DNA from 2 places in the Thermocaproicibacter melissae genome. Region 1 is predicted to be linked to the other one. Evidence: a T-box and tRNA genes for the amino acid it is inferred to sense, from the RefSeq annotation. Region 1 holds a T-box; the other holds one or more tRNA genes.
What was found. A T-box is a leader RNA that pairs with one kind of tRNA and senses whether it is charged. The one in region 1 lies ahead of alaS (alanine--tRNA ligase), so its partner is inferred to be a tRNA-Ala.
Positions count from the first base shown of each region.

Region 1 (8,266 bases):
AGTATGTAACTGTTCTTTATAGGCCAATTGCGAAAGGAGAATGCTTCATGTATACGATTGGCATCAATACGTATGCAAAAGTTTTTTCTGTTGTCATGAAAGGCAACATCACCGAAGATGACAGCAGAACTTTTGCCGCGGAACTGCAGAATAAAGTCAATACCATAGTTCCTTCCGATTATGCACTTTTGGTCGATACAAGGGACTTGCCCGAAACCATGCGCCTCAGCGGGAGGGAACTTTTAAGGAAAAGCCTGATTTCGTCAATACCGTTCAAAACAAAATATCATTTTACACCGGTGCAGGTCCTCGACTAGCTACAACATATAAAAATCCCCGGCTTTTCGGAACGGGCCCGATGCGGCGGCTGGCTGCATACGGGGCGATTCCTGAACGCCGGGGATTGCGTTTATGATTTTTGCTTTCCTGCGGTAATTTTGCCGCACCATTCGCCGAGCATCATTGCGGGAAGTGTTGCGGCATACCAAAGAATTGAGAACGGAAGACATATCTGACCGAGAATGTTCATCGGCATCTGGGAATAGTCCCAAACATCCATCTTGAGAATCAAGTTTACGATAACGCCTGTTAAGAATTCAACGGCAGTGATAATGCCGGAACCGGCAAAGCATTTCACAGAAAGCGGCATCGCGCGCAGCTTTTCGTTGCAGATTCGATCAATCAGGCAGACGCAGGTTCCTCCTGCAAGAGCCATAGAAAAATCCGTTCTTCCGCGGCATAAAATTTCACAAGCGGGGTAGAGGGTACCGCCCATCATAAAAAGAACCGCGTATTTCTTCATGTTTTCAGCATTCACCTCCAAGCGACAATTTCATTGTTCGCTCGGGGGTGGGCAATATTCATGGAAAAAACGGGCGGAAATGCTGGCGTTAATTGCCGATTTCGGGTAAAACCTACTATTCTTTGTGGTATAATGAACCGTAGAGAAAGAGAGGAATCAATACATGCAGTTCGGAAAAAATATTCTGGCTTATCAAGACGAAATTGTTCGTGATCTTGCCCGAATGGTGGCGATACCTTCCGTTTGCTCAGAAGCGGAAGAAGGCAAGCCGTTCGGCGCGGAATCCGCCAGAGCTTTGAATGAAATTTTAAAAATTGCCGAAGGACTGGGCTTTGCAACAAAAAATGTCGGCAATTACGCAGGCCACGCGGAATACGGCCAAGGTGAGGAATCTGCCGCGGTAATTACGCATGTTGACGTTGTTCCGGCTGGAGACGGCTGGGATACGCCGCCGTTCCAGATGACGCAGAAGGGAAATCTGCTGTATGGCCGCGGTACTGCAGACGATAAAGGTGCGGCTGTCGTTGCTCTTTACTGCCTCAAGGCCTTAAAAGACGCCGGTGTAAAGGGCAAACGGAAAATGCGCGTGATTTTCGGTGCAGGCGAGGAGATTGCGAGCGATGACCTCGCCATGTACTTTAAAGAGGAGCCGATGCCTGTAATGGCGTTTACTCCGGACAGCGAATACGGCATCTGCAACCGGGAAAAAGGGATCATGCGCGTCAGGCTTAGCTCAGCCAGAAGCGGCATGGAAGCGGTAAAAGAATTTTCGGCAGGAACGGTAGTCAACGCAGTGCCCGCATTGGCGGAGGCTGTCGTCGAAGGAGAAGATAACCTGCTTACAAGGCTTCAGGCCGCTGCGGAAAAGACAAATGGCAAATTCGAGTTTGAACAGAGAACAAACGGCGTCAAAGTTACGTCCATCGGAAAGGCAAGCCACGCCATGCAGCCGCAGGAAGGCATCAACGCCGCTTCCAATTTGATTTGCCTGCTGGCTGACGTTCTCCCGACCGAGAAGTTGGGTGGCTTTTTCGCATTCCTGCGGAATGCCGTCGGCACCGAAACAGACGGTGCTTCCATGGGCGTCAAAATCAGCGATGAACCCTCCGGGGCATTGACGCTAAATCTCGGAATCCTGCATGCCGACGCTTCCTCGGCTGAAGCAAAGCTCGACATTCGCTACCCTGTTACCGTAAATGGGGAGGAAATCTTTGAAAAGATTCGCTCCAAAGCGGAAACAGCCGGCATCAAAGCGGAACTTCTGCTCGACCAGAAACCGCTTTACTTCCCGGCAGACCACCCGCTGGTGCATCTGCTTCAGGAGTCCTACCGGGCTGTGAAGGGCGTTCCCGCCGAGCTGTATGCAACCGGCGGTGGTACTTATGCCCGCTCGGTTCCGGGCAGGGCTGTGGCGTTCGGACCGTTCTTTGCAGATGAGCCGAACCGCAGGCTCCACGATTCCAACGAGAGCATCGATATTTCCCGGTTCATGGAACATGCGCAGATTTGCTTGGAAGCCATGTACCGCATGATGACGGAATAAGCGCTGCAAAGCGCAGCAAAAAGGGAAACCTTTTTTGAGGTTTCCCTTTTTCATTTTTTGTTTATTCCTCAGGCGGACAGTCGTAGCGAAAATCGAAGAAATCTGCGACTCCACCCACTGTTTTTGTGGAAAAGAGGAAGAGTGCGAACCGGCAGCCCACAAACTGGTCCAGCCGGAAAAAGAGCTTGTGCGTAATGCCGAGTTTTTTCCATTCGCCGTTGTGCAGGTAGAAAAATTCTGCCTCGTCGTCCTTGCCGGGAAGAGTACATTTCGCCTTCAGCGTAACGACCGGCCCGTCCACGGGAATCCGCGCATATTCTCTGCCCGGTTCCGTGATAACGCGGTTCGGTGTTGGGCCGCAGTCCTCTAATTCCCGCGCCACCATGGCAAGATAGTACTTCCCGTTCTCTTTTGTAAGGGCGAGAAACGCGTAGCAGCCCTGCAGCGTGCAAAGTCCGGCATAATCGCCGTCGTGAAGACCGCTACCGTCGACTGTGACCGATGCTTCACATTCGGGGAATACGGTGCGCTGCGTCAGCGTGTTCACGGCTTGGCAGACGTTGGTGCAGAGCTTACCGCTGCGGATGCGCAGATGCCCGGGGCACTCCGTCAGCGACCAAAGGTCGTGATTGGGAATGTGGTTCCACTGCCAAAAACTTTTCAGCGTTTCGCTTTGGAAATCATCGCTGCCGTAAAGCGGCTCGTAACGGTGTTCGGGGCGGGTGCTGGTTGTTTCGACTAGCTTTGGCGCTTTCCCGTCGATGCCCAGAACCGGAAAATCGTTTTCCCAGTGCATCGGAACGAGAACCGGCACGCGGCCGACTGCGCCGTGGTCCTGAAACAGCATGGCATACCATTTCCCGTCGGGCGTGTCAACAATTCCGCCCTGCGCGACGCCTTGGTTGAAAAATCCCATGTCGTCGTCCATTATGTCTTTCCCGCGGAATTCCCCTTCCAGGGAGTCCGAAACAAAGCAGGTTTCCACCCGTCGCTTGGTTCCGTCATTCGGCCAGTGAATCAGGAACAGATAGTATTTCCCGTTGATTTTGTAGAAGTGGGAGCCTTCGTAGCCGAGGCCGGCGTTCTTCCTGTCCTGTACCAGCAGGCGGTTGAGGCCGCCCGGTTTCGGACCGGTCAGGTCGGAAGTCAGCTCGGTCAGGTAGATTTCCGTGTTGCCGTGAACGATAAAAACGCGGTCGTCTTCAAAGTAGAGTGAGCTGTCATAGTAAAAGCCTTCTATGTTCTGCCTCTGCCACGGACCCTCAATGTTTTTTGAGCGGAACAGATAGGTGCGGTGCGTGTCGTTTGCAATGAAAGATACATAGAACGTGCCGTTGTGGTATCGGAGGGAACCGGCCCACATTCCTTGGCCGTAAGCGCATTTTTCCCCTTCCAGCCGTTCTTCCGGGGTGTTTTCCAGTTCATCGTAGAGATAACTTACAATTTCCCAGTGAATCAGGTCATAGGAGCGCAAAATCACGCCGCCTGGCATGAAGTGCATGGTGGTGCTTACCATATAGTAGGTGTCTCCTACCCGTATGACATCGGGGTCGGGAAAATCACACCGAAGAATCGGGTTCGTTCCTATCATAAGGCTGAATCTCCTTTCTGGCGAGGCCTGTCAATTGTTTTCATTGTAAGCCGTGCAGATTCAGCGGACAAGCGCATCTGCGCAAAATGGCAAAAGGTTTCCGAAGTTGAGCAAGAAATGGCACTCAAAAAGAAAAGATGGCGCACAAAAAGATTGGATGATATTATCAAAACGCACTCCGGAAGTGCTGGAAAAGATGGGCCTTCTGGCGGGGCAACTGCTGCAGATGGTGCTGAACATCATGTGGGATGGTTGCCGCAGAAGGAAGGACGCGGAAAGCGTTAACGGAGGATGAAAGAGTGTTGATTGTGAAGAGGCGCCACTCCGGCAGGGAAAACCGGCAAAATCAGCTCCGGGAAAGATTGACTTTTCTCTTTGCCCGGTTTATACTTGAAAAGTGTTTTGAATAGGAAAAAAGCGCTGAAGGGCAGAGCAGCAGGGAAGTCCGCTCAAGAGAGGGAACCGTTGGTGTGAGGTTCCTGCGGAAGCCGTGCCGCAGCCGGCCCGGAGCTTCGCACCGATGAGGTGCGGCGTTTTCCCGCGTTAAGGGGGCCAGAGTGGCGCCTTATTTGGGCGCAATTTGGGTGGTACCACGGATTTTTCCGTCCCATACGGGCGGGGAAGTCTTATTTTTTTGCGCGGCCATAAATTCGGCCGCGCCGGAAATGGGGCAAAAAGGACTATGAAATGGACAGGATTGAACGAACTGCGCGAGATGTATCTTTCGTTCTTTGAATCGAAAGGTCACTTGCGTCTTCCAAGCTTTTCACTGATTCCGAAGGACGACAACAGTCTCCTTCTCATCAACTCCGGCATGGCGCCGATGAAGAAATATTTCACCGGCGAGGTAACGCCGCCGCGCAAGCGCGTGACCACATGCCAGAAATGCATCCGCACCGGCGACATTGAAAACGTCGGCATTACGGACCGCCACGGCACATTCTTTGAGATGCTGGGGAACTTTTCGTTCGGTGATTATTTCAAGCATGAGGCGATCGCTTGGGCATGGGAATTCTGCACCAAGGTGCTGGAACTTCCGGAGGACAAGCTGTGGGTGACAATTTATATCGACGACGATGAGGCGTACGACATCTGGACAAAGGAAGTCGGCGTCGACCCGTCGCACATTGTGCGCCTCGGCAAAGAGGACAACTTCTGGGAGCATGGATCCGGCCCGTGCGGCCCCTGCTCGGAAATTTATTTTGACCGCGGCGAGGAACACGGCTGTGGCAAGCCAACCTGCGGCGTAGGCTGCGACTGCGACCGTTATGTGGAATTTTGGAACGTCGTTTTCTCTCAGTTCAACAGCGACGGCAAGGGCAACTACCCGCCGATGGAGCATCCGAACATCGACACAGGCATGGGCCTTGAACGCCTTGCCTGCATTATGCAGGGTGTCGACAACCTGTTCCTTGTCGATACCGTGCAGAACATTACGAAGCAAGTTTCCAAGTTGACCGGCGTCAACTATGGCGACGACGAGAAAAAAGACATTTCCCTGCGCGTTATTACCGACCACATGCGCAGCGCCGTCTTTATGATTGCCGACGGCGTGATGCCTTCCAACGAAGGCCGCGGCTATGTGCTTCGCCGTCTGCTCCGCCGTGCGGCGCGCCATGGACGCCTCCTCGGCATGCACGAGACATTCCTGTATAAGATTGTCGATACCGTGGTGCATGAGAATCAGGGCGCTTATCCGGAGCTTGCCGAAAAACGCGACATGATTACGAAGCTCATTCGCGTGGAAGAAGAAAGCTTCGCAAGAACCATCGACCAGGGACTTCAGTTGCTGAACGGCTACATGGACGAGACCGTCAAGAGCGGCAAGACCGTGTTCCCGGGCGAAGATGCGTTCCGCCTGAGCGACACCTACGGCTTCCCGATTGACCTCACAAAAGAAATCGTTGCCGAGCGCGGCCTCACGGTGGACGAGGAAGAGTTCGGCAGACTGATGCGCGAACAGCGCGAACGTGCCCGCGCGGCACGTAAAAACGCCGGCGCCGATGCTTGGGCCGGTGAGAGCAATGTCCTCGACGGGGTGCCGGAGACGGAGTTCCTCGGTTACGAGACTCTGGAAGCCGAGGCAAAAGTGCTTGCCATCGTCCGCGACGGCGTGCGCGTGGAATCCGCTACGGCCGGCGACGAGGTTCTCCTCGTGCTTGACCGCACTCCGTTCTACGGCGAGAGCGGCGGCCAGGTCGGCGATACCGGCTCCATCGAGTCCGAAGATGCCGTGCTCGAGGTAACAAACACAACGAAGAACCAAGCGAAGAATTTCTTGCACCATGTTGCGGTTCAGGCAGGAGAGATTCGCGTCGGAGATAAAGTCAAGGCAGCGGTGAATGCAGACCGCCGCGCCGCCATCATGCGCAACCACACAGCGGCACACTTGCTGCAGGCAGCTCTGCGCCGTGTGCTCGGCACGCATGTGGAACAGGCGGGCCAGCTTGTCAACGACAAGCGCGTTCGCTTTGACTTCACGCACTTCTCCGCCCTCACAAAGGAAGAACTGAAAAAGGTGGAGGAGCTTGTCAACCACGAAATCCTGAGCGCTGTTCCGGTCGAGAGCCGTGAGATGCCGATTGAAGAAGCGAGAAAGCTCGGCGCGATGGCCCTGTTCGGCGAGAAGTACGGAAAGGTCGTCCGTGTCGTTTCCGCGGGAGATTTCTCGAAGGAATTTTGCGGCGGTACGCATGTTTCAAACACCGCCCAGCTCGGTTTATTCCGCATCGTTTCCGAGAGCTCTGTCGCTGCGGGTGTCCGCCGTATTGAGGCTGTAACAGGAACGAATGTGCTTGCGCTGCTCGACGAAACAACCCAGATGGTAGAAGACGCCGCCCGCGAACTGAAGCTCAACAACCCCGCAGAACTTGTTCACCGCATCGGCCAGCTGTCGGCAGAACTGAAAGAAAAAGAGCGTGAAGTCGAATCACTCAATGCGAAGCTAGCTGCCATGCGTGTGGAAAGCCTGTTCTCTTCCGCAAAAGACGTGAAGGGCGTTCAGCTCATCACGGCAAGATTTTCCGGTGTGGAGCCTGCCGCCCTGCGCGTAATGTGCGACAAGGTGCTGGAACGCTCGCAGAACTGCGTCGCCGTTATTGCCGGCGTGAACGGAGAAAAGATTAACATTGCTGCCTGCGCAGGCAAAGACGCACAGGCCAAGGGTGCCCATGCGGGCAAGATTGTCCGCAGCGTTGCCGCAGTCGCGGGAGGAAGCGGCGGCGGACGCCCAGACAGTGCCATGGCCGGCGCAAAAGATGTTTCAAAGCTTGATGATGCTCTTTCCGCAGCCGAAAAAATTGTTGCGGATATGTTGAAATAAGGCTATAATAATACCGTTGTGCAAAGGAGGTTCCGCGATGGACTGTGTGTTCTGTAAAATCGCCGCAGGCGAGATTCCGAGCAAAAAGGTCTACGAGGACGACAAAGTCCTTGCATTCTATGATCTTGAGCCGCAGGCTCCGGTGCATATTTTGATTATCCCGAAAGAGCACATTGCTTCTGCGGCTGAAATCACGCCGGAAAACAGCAGTGTTGTCGCACATATTTACGAAGTAGCTGCAAAGCTTGCAGCGGAGCAGCACCTCGATGACGGCTTCCGCATCGTCTGCAACGCAGGCAAAGACGGCGGCCAGACTGTGCCGCATCTGCATTTCCACCTGCTTGGCGGGCGTTCGATGAAGTGGCCTCCCGGCTGATGGAAGGCTGCGCACGGATGCCGATTACATTTTGAAAGGTCGTTCTGATTATGAGCGGGAAATACTATGAAATGACGATTGCAGGTTGCAAGCGGCAGCTGCCGATTTGCCCGATTAATGAGCACCTCGACATTGCCGGCTTCATCATGCTCGGCGATGTGGAACTGACGGAGAAGACCGCCGCCGCACTTCTGAAAAAGTGCCCGGAACACGACGTCGTCGTGACCGCCGAAACAAAGGGAATTCCGCTTTGCTATGAGATGGCAAGGCAGGGCTGCGGCAAATATGTTGTGGCGCGCAAAAGCGTCAAGGTATATATGAGAAACCCGATTTCCGTCGAAGTGAAGTCCATTACAACGGATCATATCCAGAAGCTTTTCCTTTCGGAAGAGGACGAAAAGGTTCTGCGCGGCAAGCGCGTGTTGATTGTTGACGACGTTATCAGCACCGGCGAATCGCTTGCAGCCATGGAGAAGCTCGTCGGAATGTATGGCGGCAACATTGTCGGCCGCGCGGCCGTGCTCGCAGAAGGCGACGCAAAGGACCGCAGCGATATTATTTATCTGGAACCTCTGCCGCTTTTCTTCAAATAAAGTTCAACGAAATACGGGGGAGTTTTATGAGACGACCGC
Region 1 is NZ_CP101827.1:1,157,980-1,166,245, reverse strand. It holds gene NOG13_RS05770 (hypothetical protein) at 48-317, shown strand; gene NOG13_RS05765 (putative ABC transporter permease) at 410-802, opposite strand; gene pepV (dipeptidase PepV) at 966-2,345, shown strand; gene NOG13_RS05755 (glycoside hydrolase family 43 protein) at 2,407-3,936, opposite strand; gene NOG13_RS05750 (hypothetical protein) at 4,094-4,231, shown strand; T-box leader at 4,348-4,549, shown strand; gene alaS (alanine--tRNA ligase) at 4,619-7,258, shown strand; gene NOG13_RS05740 (histidine triad nucleotide-binding protein) at 7,296-7,634, shown strand; gene NOG13_RS05735 (phosphoribosyltransferase family protein) at 7,685-8,227, shown strand; gene NOG13_RS05730 (ComEC/Rec2 family competence protein) at 8,254-8,266, shown strand, end outside.

Region 2 (8,266 bases), 210 kb from region 1:
CACTCAGTGTGTGGCATTAATTGTTGCAATGGTGCTGATTGTGAGTTTTGCTGTGTTCACTTATTACCCTCCGCATATTCCGCTGTTTTTGGATCCGATTCACAAGGTTTATGGCGTGCCGCAAAAGACGTCTGCCCGCCCGAAATCATAACTGATATTTGTTTTTTATTTGTTTTTGCTGAATTTTTCCTAAAAATCAAAATCTCCGCATTCTTTTCATAGTGCTTTGCTTTATGGTTATACTATTGCTGACGTTGATAAGGAGTTGATTATTATAAATGAATGACGATACCATAAAGCTGCTTAATGAATGTAACGCGGGCACAAAGATGGCGGTAGGTTCTATCGACGAGGTTTTGCCCAAAGTGAGAAATAAAGACATGGAGCAGTTGTTATTGAATTGTAAGCATGAGCATGAACAGCTGGGAAATGAAATCCATCGTTTGCTGAATGAGTATCATGACGCCGAGGAAGAACCGAATCCCATCGCAAAGGGAATGTCGTGGATGAAAACCAATGCCAAACTGATGATGAATCCAACGGATAATACAGCGGCGGATTTAATTGTGGAAGGTTGCAATATGGGCGTAAAATCTCTGAGCCGTTATTTAAACCAATATAAAGCGGCAGACCAGCAGGCGAAAGATATCGCGCAGAAGCTGATTCATTCGGAAGAGCAGCTGTCCGTACAGTTAAGACCTTTCTTGTGAGCGCATGGGGAAGTAAACCTCCAAAATGAAAATTACAGCTGAAATTAAAACAACCACGGAAGAACTCAGTTAAAACTTAGTTCTTCCGTGGCTGTTTTTTAAAGAATTATGCCCCCGCATAACGGGGGCATAGCCTATTTTCTGAAAATTACGGTTTATAGTAAACTTTACCGTCCGAGCCAGTGATGGTTCCTGAAAATGAAACAGTGGGCATATAATCAAAGGTCACTGATGCAGGAATATCTGTGCCTGGTATCGTATACGGGAAAAATACATTTTCGGTGTTTGTACCATCAGAAAGTGTGGCACTGTAATAAATCGTTGTGTCGCTCGGTGTTATTGTCTCTCCTGAGTAGGTAAATGTTATACTGACTTCACTGTTTTCCGGTAAACTTTCCGATAATGCTACAGGGGTTACATTAACATTTACAGCCATATATGAAATCTCTCCTTTGTAATTAATTCAATGGCGAGAGTCTGTCTAGTTCAATCTATTCTGTATGCAGGAAAAAGTTTCCTTAATGGTTCCTCCACAAAGAAATTCGCATACAATAAAAAGAGGTGATTGCATGTGAGCATTATGGATCTTAAAACGCGTTATTCGATAAATTACCCTATGTGTTTCGATTGTGTCGCACGGGAAAGATTAGTTTTGGGATATTGCAAAATGATTTATTTGTATTTTACTCTGCCTTGTTTTAACTCTCTTTGCAAATTTCCGAAAGCAGAATTAATCCTTTTCCAGTATCCATGTGCATCGCGGGAACGGGTATTTTCCAATGAGGATGACAGCAAAAAAGATTGCTATTTTCTGTATCCGCTATTAAAACCGCTGAATATTTTCTACCGGTTGGCTCCGACTGAGATTGATCGAAAACACTGCGTTTCCTTTCAAGTTTCCCGTATGCAAAGCCACGTAACAATTGATATTACGAAGATTTTCCAAGATTGGATGAACGGAAAATTAGCAAACAGCGGTTTACTGCTGATAGCTCCGCCAACATCAAAAGAAGTTGCTTTTGCTTCCGGCCAATTTGATCTTCCGTGGATGCGGCCTACAATTAGGCTTGACTGCGACTTCAAGGGCATGCTGCCGTGTTTCTGCTCGGCGCCGTGTGAGGTAAAGGTTGCTGGTGTTCCGTAAAACATGTGTGAAAATGAGAGACGACAAAACTTTCCAACAAGAAAGGAGAAACAAAAATGCAGCAGTTTTATCCATTAACAAACTGCTGCATTTTTCTTTGTTATATTCCGGAAATAAGCAGAGTGGTAATTGCTTTCATGCGAATCAAAAAGTGGACATCCTTGATAAAGTGCAACCCGCTATGGTCGCAATACTATCCTTTCTAGGAGACCTTTTGTTATTCCATATTTTTTGCATAAGTGTTCAAATATTTTTTGATTTCTTCGATATATAAGCTTCCCATTTTGCTGAGCATTGTATTCTTTCTGACAATATAACCAATCTCCATGATGCTATTCTGATTCACATCGTCTGCTTCAAACGGAACCGCTACATAATCCGTGCCGTTGAGCTCTTCACATATAATTCCGGAGCAGAGAGTATATCCGTTGAGACCCACCATAAGGTTTAACATGGTGGCGCGGTCGCACGCTTTAATAATCCGCGGATATTCATTTGTGCTCAAAATTTCTTCGGCAAGATAAAAAGAACTGTTATCACCCTGTTCAAAGGAAAGGCATGGGTAGTCTGCAAGCTGTGCAAAATGAATCGACTTCTCTTTTGCCAGTGGATGCCCTTTCCAGAGATAAACGTATGCGTTGCATTCAATCAGCTTGTGAAACTCCAAGTTGTTGGACCGAAGAAGTTTCAGGATAGCTTTCCTGTTGAAGTCGCTGAGGTACAAGATTCCGATTTCGCTTTTGAGCGTGCTGACATCGTTAATTACGTCTCCTGTTTTCGTTTCCCGTATAGCGAATTCATATTTTGATGTGTCAAACGACTTTACCATTTCCACAAAAGCCTTGACGGCAAAAGAATAATGCTGCGTTGAAACACCGAATTTCTTTTTCACATTTCCGTTTTTGCCGAATTTCTCGAGCAAAATATTATATTGACTGTATACCTGCCGTGCATATAAAAGAAATTCCGCACCGTCGTTGGTTAAGGTCACTCCCTTGCCGCTGCGGTTGAAAATCGTGATGCCGATTTCTTTTTCAACCTCCTTGATTGCGTTTGTCAGCGACGGCTGTGCCACGTATAGAACCTCCGCGGCTTTGTTGAAGGAACCGACTTCTGAAATGGTTATTATATAATGTATCTGCTGTAAAGTCATATACATTCTCTCCTTTCCACGCAGACTGTGCTTTATCAAAAAAAAGCTGCTTTTCGGGCGGCTCCTCTACAATGCGCACCGTGCTCGTTTAGGTCAAAAATTCCATTCCGTCCGCGCTATTTATCTATTACAAGTGAAGTTGCCATAAAATTTATCTGCGAAATCAATGTACCATATTCGCAGTGCGATATCAAACGTAATTATTTCATGTGTAGCAACCATAATATCTTCTCGATTTAAAAGGCCCTGCTATCTCTCGGCTGCTTTGTAGCAGACAGGAGAAATATGCAGGGCCTTTGTCAAGTCCATGATGCTGTAAAAAGGCAGTTATAGTGAAATTCTATTGAAGTTAATAATTTTCAAGTATTGGACGGCAATAAGGGAGTTACGTTAAACTAACTAATAGCAACCAGTGCCATACATATATTAAATACATATAATTGCTATTTTACTAAGACAGTAGTGGTAAAAGCAAGACTCCACACAGGAAATGTTCGTCGGAATGGAAACTGTAAGATGAACAGCACCGGTTGGACGGTCAGGAGGGAAGGGGAATATGGGTCAGAGTTTAATCGAAATACGCGGCTTGAGCAAAACCTATCAAACCAAGGATGCGGAAATCCACGCTTTACACGACATTAACTTAAACATTGAAAAAGGGGATATTTTCGGGATTATCGGCATGAGCGGAGCCGGAAAAAGCACATTGGTGCGGTGCATCAATCTGCTGGAAAGGCCGACGCAAGGAACCGTCATTTTTGACGGAAAAGATCTTTGTGCATTAAGTGAAACCGATTTGCGTAAGGTGCGCCGTTCCATCGGAATGATCTTTCAGCAGTTCAATCTTCTGCAACAGAGGACAGCGCTTGAAAATGTCTGCTTTCCTTTGGAAATTTCGGGGGTACGTAAATCGGACGCAAAAAAGAAGGCACAGGAGCTTCTGGACTTAGTCGGGCTTTCCGATCGGGCAGAGTCTTACCCAACACAGTTATCCGGCGGACAAAAGCAGCGCGTCGCAATTGCGCGTGCACTCGCGACGAACCCAAAAGTTCTGCTGTGCGATGAAGCTACCAGTGCACTGGACCCCACAACTACGCAGTCGATTCTCGATCTGCTGAAAAATATCAACCGGCAGCTTGGAATTACGATTGTAATTATCACGCACGAAATGAGTGTAATCGAAAAGATTTGCAATCGTGTGGCAATCATCGACAACAGCCAAATCGCCGAATGCGGCCTTGTGGAGGATGTTTTTACAAACCCGCAAACCGCTGCGGCACGGAAATTTGTTTTCCCGGGCGCAGAAGGACGCAATGTGCGGTTGAGCAAACGCTGCCTGCGTATTGTTTTTAACGGGAATTCTTCCGAAGAGCCGGTACTCGCCAATATGGTTTTGACCTGCAAAGCACCCGTCAATATTCTTCATGCCGACACAAAAGACCTAAACGGCAAAGCCTTTGGACAATTGGTGGTACAGTTACCCGAGGACGAAGATTTGGCGCAGAAAATGGTTCATTATATCCGGTCAAGAGGACTTACCGCGGAGGTGATTGACAATGCTAGATGAATCGACTTTATACATGCTGCTTCAAGGTGTCGGCGAATCGCTGTATATGACACTGGTGTCCACTTTGTTTGCATATGTCATCGGCTTGCCAATCGGAATTTTCCTAGTCACGAGCTGCAAGGACGGGATTCATCCTAGCCCCTGGTTATTTAAGACGCTGGACGTCATTGTAAACCTGACACGCTCCATACCTTTTCTAATCCTTTTAGTGGCGATTATGCCGTTTACTCGTCTTGTTACCGGCACCACCATCGGCTCCACAGCAACCATTGTGCCGCTTACGCTGTCGGCCGCACCGTTTGTCGCTCGACTCGTGGAATCTTCCCTCAAGGAAGTGGATCAGGGTGTAATTGAGGCGGCGCAGTCCATGGGTGCTTCCAATTTTCAGATTGTGTGGAAAGTCCTCCTTCCGGAGGCGAGACCGTCACTTCTTGTCGGCGCCGCAATTGCCGTAACAACCATTTTGGGCTACTCGGCTATGGCAGGTTTCGTAGGCGGCGGAGGGCTTGGCACCATCGCAATTAACTACGGTTATTACCGTTACCAAAACGAAATCATGCTCATCACGGTTGTCCTTCTTGTGCTGATTGTTCAGATTTTCCAGAAAATCGGCATGCAAATAGCCATGTCACTTGACAGAAGAAAACAATAAGAGAAAACGGAGGGTAATTATGAAAAATAGAAAAACGGTTTCCATCGTACTGGCTGCACTCCTGTCTTTGAGTGCATTTACGGGCTGCGCAAGCTCCGGAAGCACCGCTTCCTCTTCGACTGGCGATTCGGCTTCCACTGGATTGAAAAAAATCGTAGTCGGTGCCTCGCCTACGCCGCACGCGGAGATATTAAAAGAAGCTGCGAAACTGCTGAAAAACAAAGGCTATGAATTGGAAATCAAAGAGTTTTCCGATTATATCCTGCCGAACACCGCTCTAGCAGATAACCAATTAGACGCAAACTATTTTCAGCACGAACCGTATCTGAAGGAATTCAACAAAGAAAAGGGAACCAATCTTGTATCCGCGGGTGCGATTCACTATGAACCGTTCGGAATTTATGCTGGCAAAATAAAATCCTTGGAGGATTTGAAAGACGGGGCAACCGTAGCGGTGCCGAACGATACGACTAATGAAGCGAGGGCTTTGTTGCTTCTTCAGGCACAGGGTTTGATTAAGCTGAAGGACGGGGCTGATATTACTGCTACCCAGAAAGACATTGCCGAAAACAAAAAGAATCTCAAATTCCGCGAAATTGAAGCAGCCCAGTTAGTGCGTTCCCTACCGGATGTGGATATTGCCATCATCAACGGCAACTATGCGCTGGAGGGCGGCCTCAAGACGGAAAATGCCCTTGCCTTGGAAGCGTCTGATTCGCTTGCCGCAAAAACTTATGCGAATATCATTGCCGTCCGCAAAGGTGATGAGAACCGCGAAGAAATCAAAGCTCTTGTGGAAGTGCTGAAAAGTGATGAAATTAAAACATATATCAAAAACACTTTTCAAGGGGCAGTCGTTCCCCTCGACTAAGCCATTATTATAAATTATGACTTAGTGGATGTACCCTTAGCCGGTGTATCTGCTTTGGTATTAGATGCAAAAATAAGCCCATCGGGTTAATCCCCGGTGGGCTTAATGTTTGTACGTTTTATTTGAATAATGACTAAATAATGACCAAACGGCTAATTGCCCTTAGCTGTCTAAAGACAGCAAAAAACCCGCAGGCCCAAGAACCATGCGGGTTTTTGTTTGGTGGAGCATAGCGGGTTCGAACCGCTGACCTCCACACTGCCAGTGTGGCGCTCTCCCAACTGAGCTAATACCCCAGAGAATCGAAACAGCTTTATTACTATACCACATCTGCGCGTGATTTGCAAGCGTTTTTCGACAAAAATGAGAGGAAGCCTGAACAAACTTAGAGGGACGAATGTTGAAAACTTTCAGAACTTTTGATAAACTAATTGAAAAAGCTACGTCGAAATGTTTTGAGATATGCGAGGGTGTTGTATGTCCGATTCTCTAATCACAAAAAGGGCTATGGCTGATTCGTTAAAAACATTGATGAAAAAGAAGAGTCTGGAGAGAATCACTGTATCGGATATCGTGAAGGGCTGCGGTCTGAACCGCCAAACCTTCTATTATCATTTCAAAGATAAATATGACCTTGTGAACTGGATTTATTACAGCGAGATTATTACCACGCTGTCGCCGATTTCGGATGGCGCGGATTGGTCTGCTGCAATTATGAAAGCGCTGAACATCATGCGGAAAGATAAAGCGTTTTATGCCGGTTCACTGAACCTCGACGGGCAGAGCATTCTGCGCGATTATTTGTTTCGCGAAACGCGCGATATGCTGATTAAAATTCTTGAAAAACCGGATTTTCAGAAAACGATGAACCTTGAGCCGGACGATCGGATTCTGATTGCGGAGTTTTATACATATGGCTTAGTAGGCATGGTGATTCAGTGGGTCAAAAAGGGAATGTCAGAAGCGCCGAATGAAATCGTGGAAAAATTATCCCGCTTCATTGACGACAGCGAATGGGTTTCTGCGGTGCGCAGCTGGGCGAAAAATAACAGCACGAAATCTCTCCCGGGCAAGCAGAGAAAGTAGTTTCCAATTTAACCAGATTATTTGTGGTTTCTATGTTGCAATCTGTATGAATTACGTCTTACGAAAGGGATTCTTTATGGATATACTTGAATAGGAATATATGACGGAAGGGTGGGTTCTGGTTGCAGCCTTCTGAACTTTCTATATTGATTCCAACGCAGAATGTTGAAAAGGAAATTGCCAGAATTATTGTTTTTGCCGCGGAACAGGCAAAAGGAATTGATGCGGAATTCATCATTGTCGATATGGGTTCCACGGATAAAACCGTGTTGGAAGCGGTATTGCAAATTAAAAAACTGAATCTACGCGGCTTTGTAGTTCAGAACGGTGTTTCAAATGTACCCGCTGCGTTGAACACGGCAATACAGAAAGCAAACGGAAAATATATAACCTTTTTCTTTGCGCGCAGGCTATACCGAGGTCATCTTCCTGTTTATTTGGAGATTGCAAATCGCCTGAACAGCGATTTCGTTTTTGGCTGCATTACGAAAGAAGAACTTCGCGCTGCGGAACGCTACGCCATCAGCACGGTGATTCGGCGTCCCAGCGGTGTCCACTATATCCGGGAACTCATTCACAAGGAAAGAAGAATTGATATTGCCGCGGTGCTGCTTCGCCGCGATTTTATACTTGCAAAACAACTGTCGTTTGACGAGAACTGCCCCTTCGGTTATGCAGAGGAGTTCCTTTTTCAGGTGCTGATCTTTTCGGATTCTTTGGCGCAGGCGCCCGCTTTGCTTTGCCGTGAGAAAGACCTTGAATTAAAGCGTGGAAGAACCGAGCCGGTCGGTTTAAAGATTTTCAGCCGTGTGGAGGCTGCTCTGCGCGTGCTGGATACCGCAAAGTCCGTCTGCACGGAAAGCGAGCTGCCGGCTCAAATTGAAAAGAATTGGATTCCTCTCGTCGTTATGGACTGCATTGACATCGCGCTGCGTGACGGAATCAACTACCGCAGCATAAAGGATTACCTCTTCACTTCCGGATATGAAAAATTTCTTGTTCCGGATCGCAGGAGCGACCGCAGACTGAAACTTCGGATATTGACATGGAAAACTGCTCCGTGGCTTTATCGGGTTTGATCGG
Region 2 is NZ_CP101827.1:945,910-954,175, reverse strand. It holds gene NOG13_RS04730 (DUF6512 family protein) at 1-151, shown strand, start outside; gene NOG13_RS04725 (hypothetical protein) at 279-710, shown strand; gene NOG13_RS04720 (hypothetical protein) at 859-1,146, opposite strand; gene NOG13_RS04715 (hypothetical protein) at 1,282-1,854, shown strand; gene NOG13_RS04710 (LysR family transcriptional regulator) at 2,072-3,007, opposite strand; gene NOG13_RS04705 (methionine ABC transporter ATP-binding protein) at 3,564-4,574, shown strand; gene NOG13_RS04700 (methionine ABC transporter permease) at 4,564-5,226, shown strand; gene NOG13_RS04695 (MetQ/NlpA family ABC transporter substrate-binding protein) at 5,246-6,097, shown strand; tRNA gene NOG13_RS04690 (tRNA-Ala) at 6,318-6,393, opposite strand; gene NOG13_RS04685 (TetR/AcrR family transcriptional regulator C-terminal domain-containing protein) at 6,575-7,183, shown strand; gene NOG13_RS04680 (glycosyltransferase family 2 protein) at 7,306-8,262, shown strand.
Region 2: it encodes a tRNA-Ala, which carries the amino acid that the T-box ahead of alaS (alanine--tRNA ligase) is inferred to sense. The anticodon was not compared.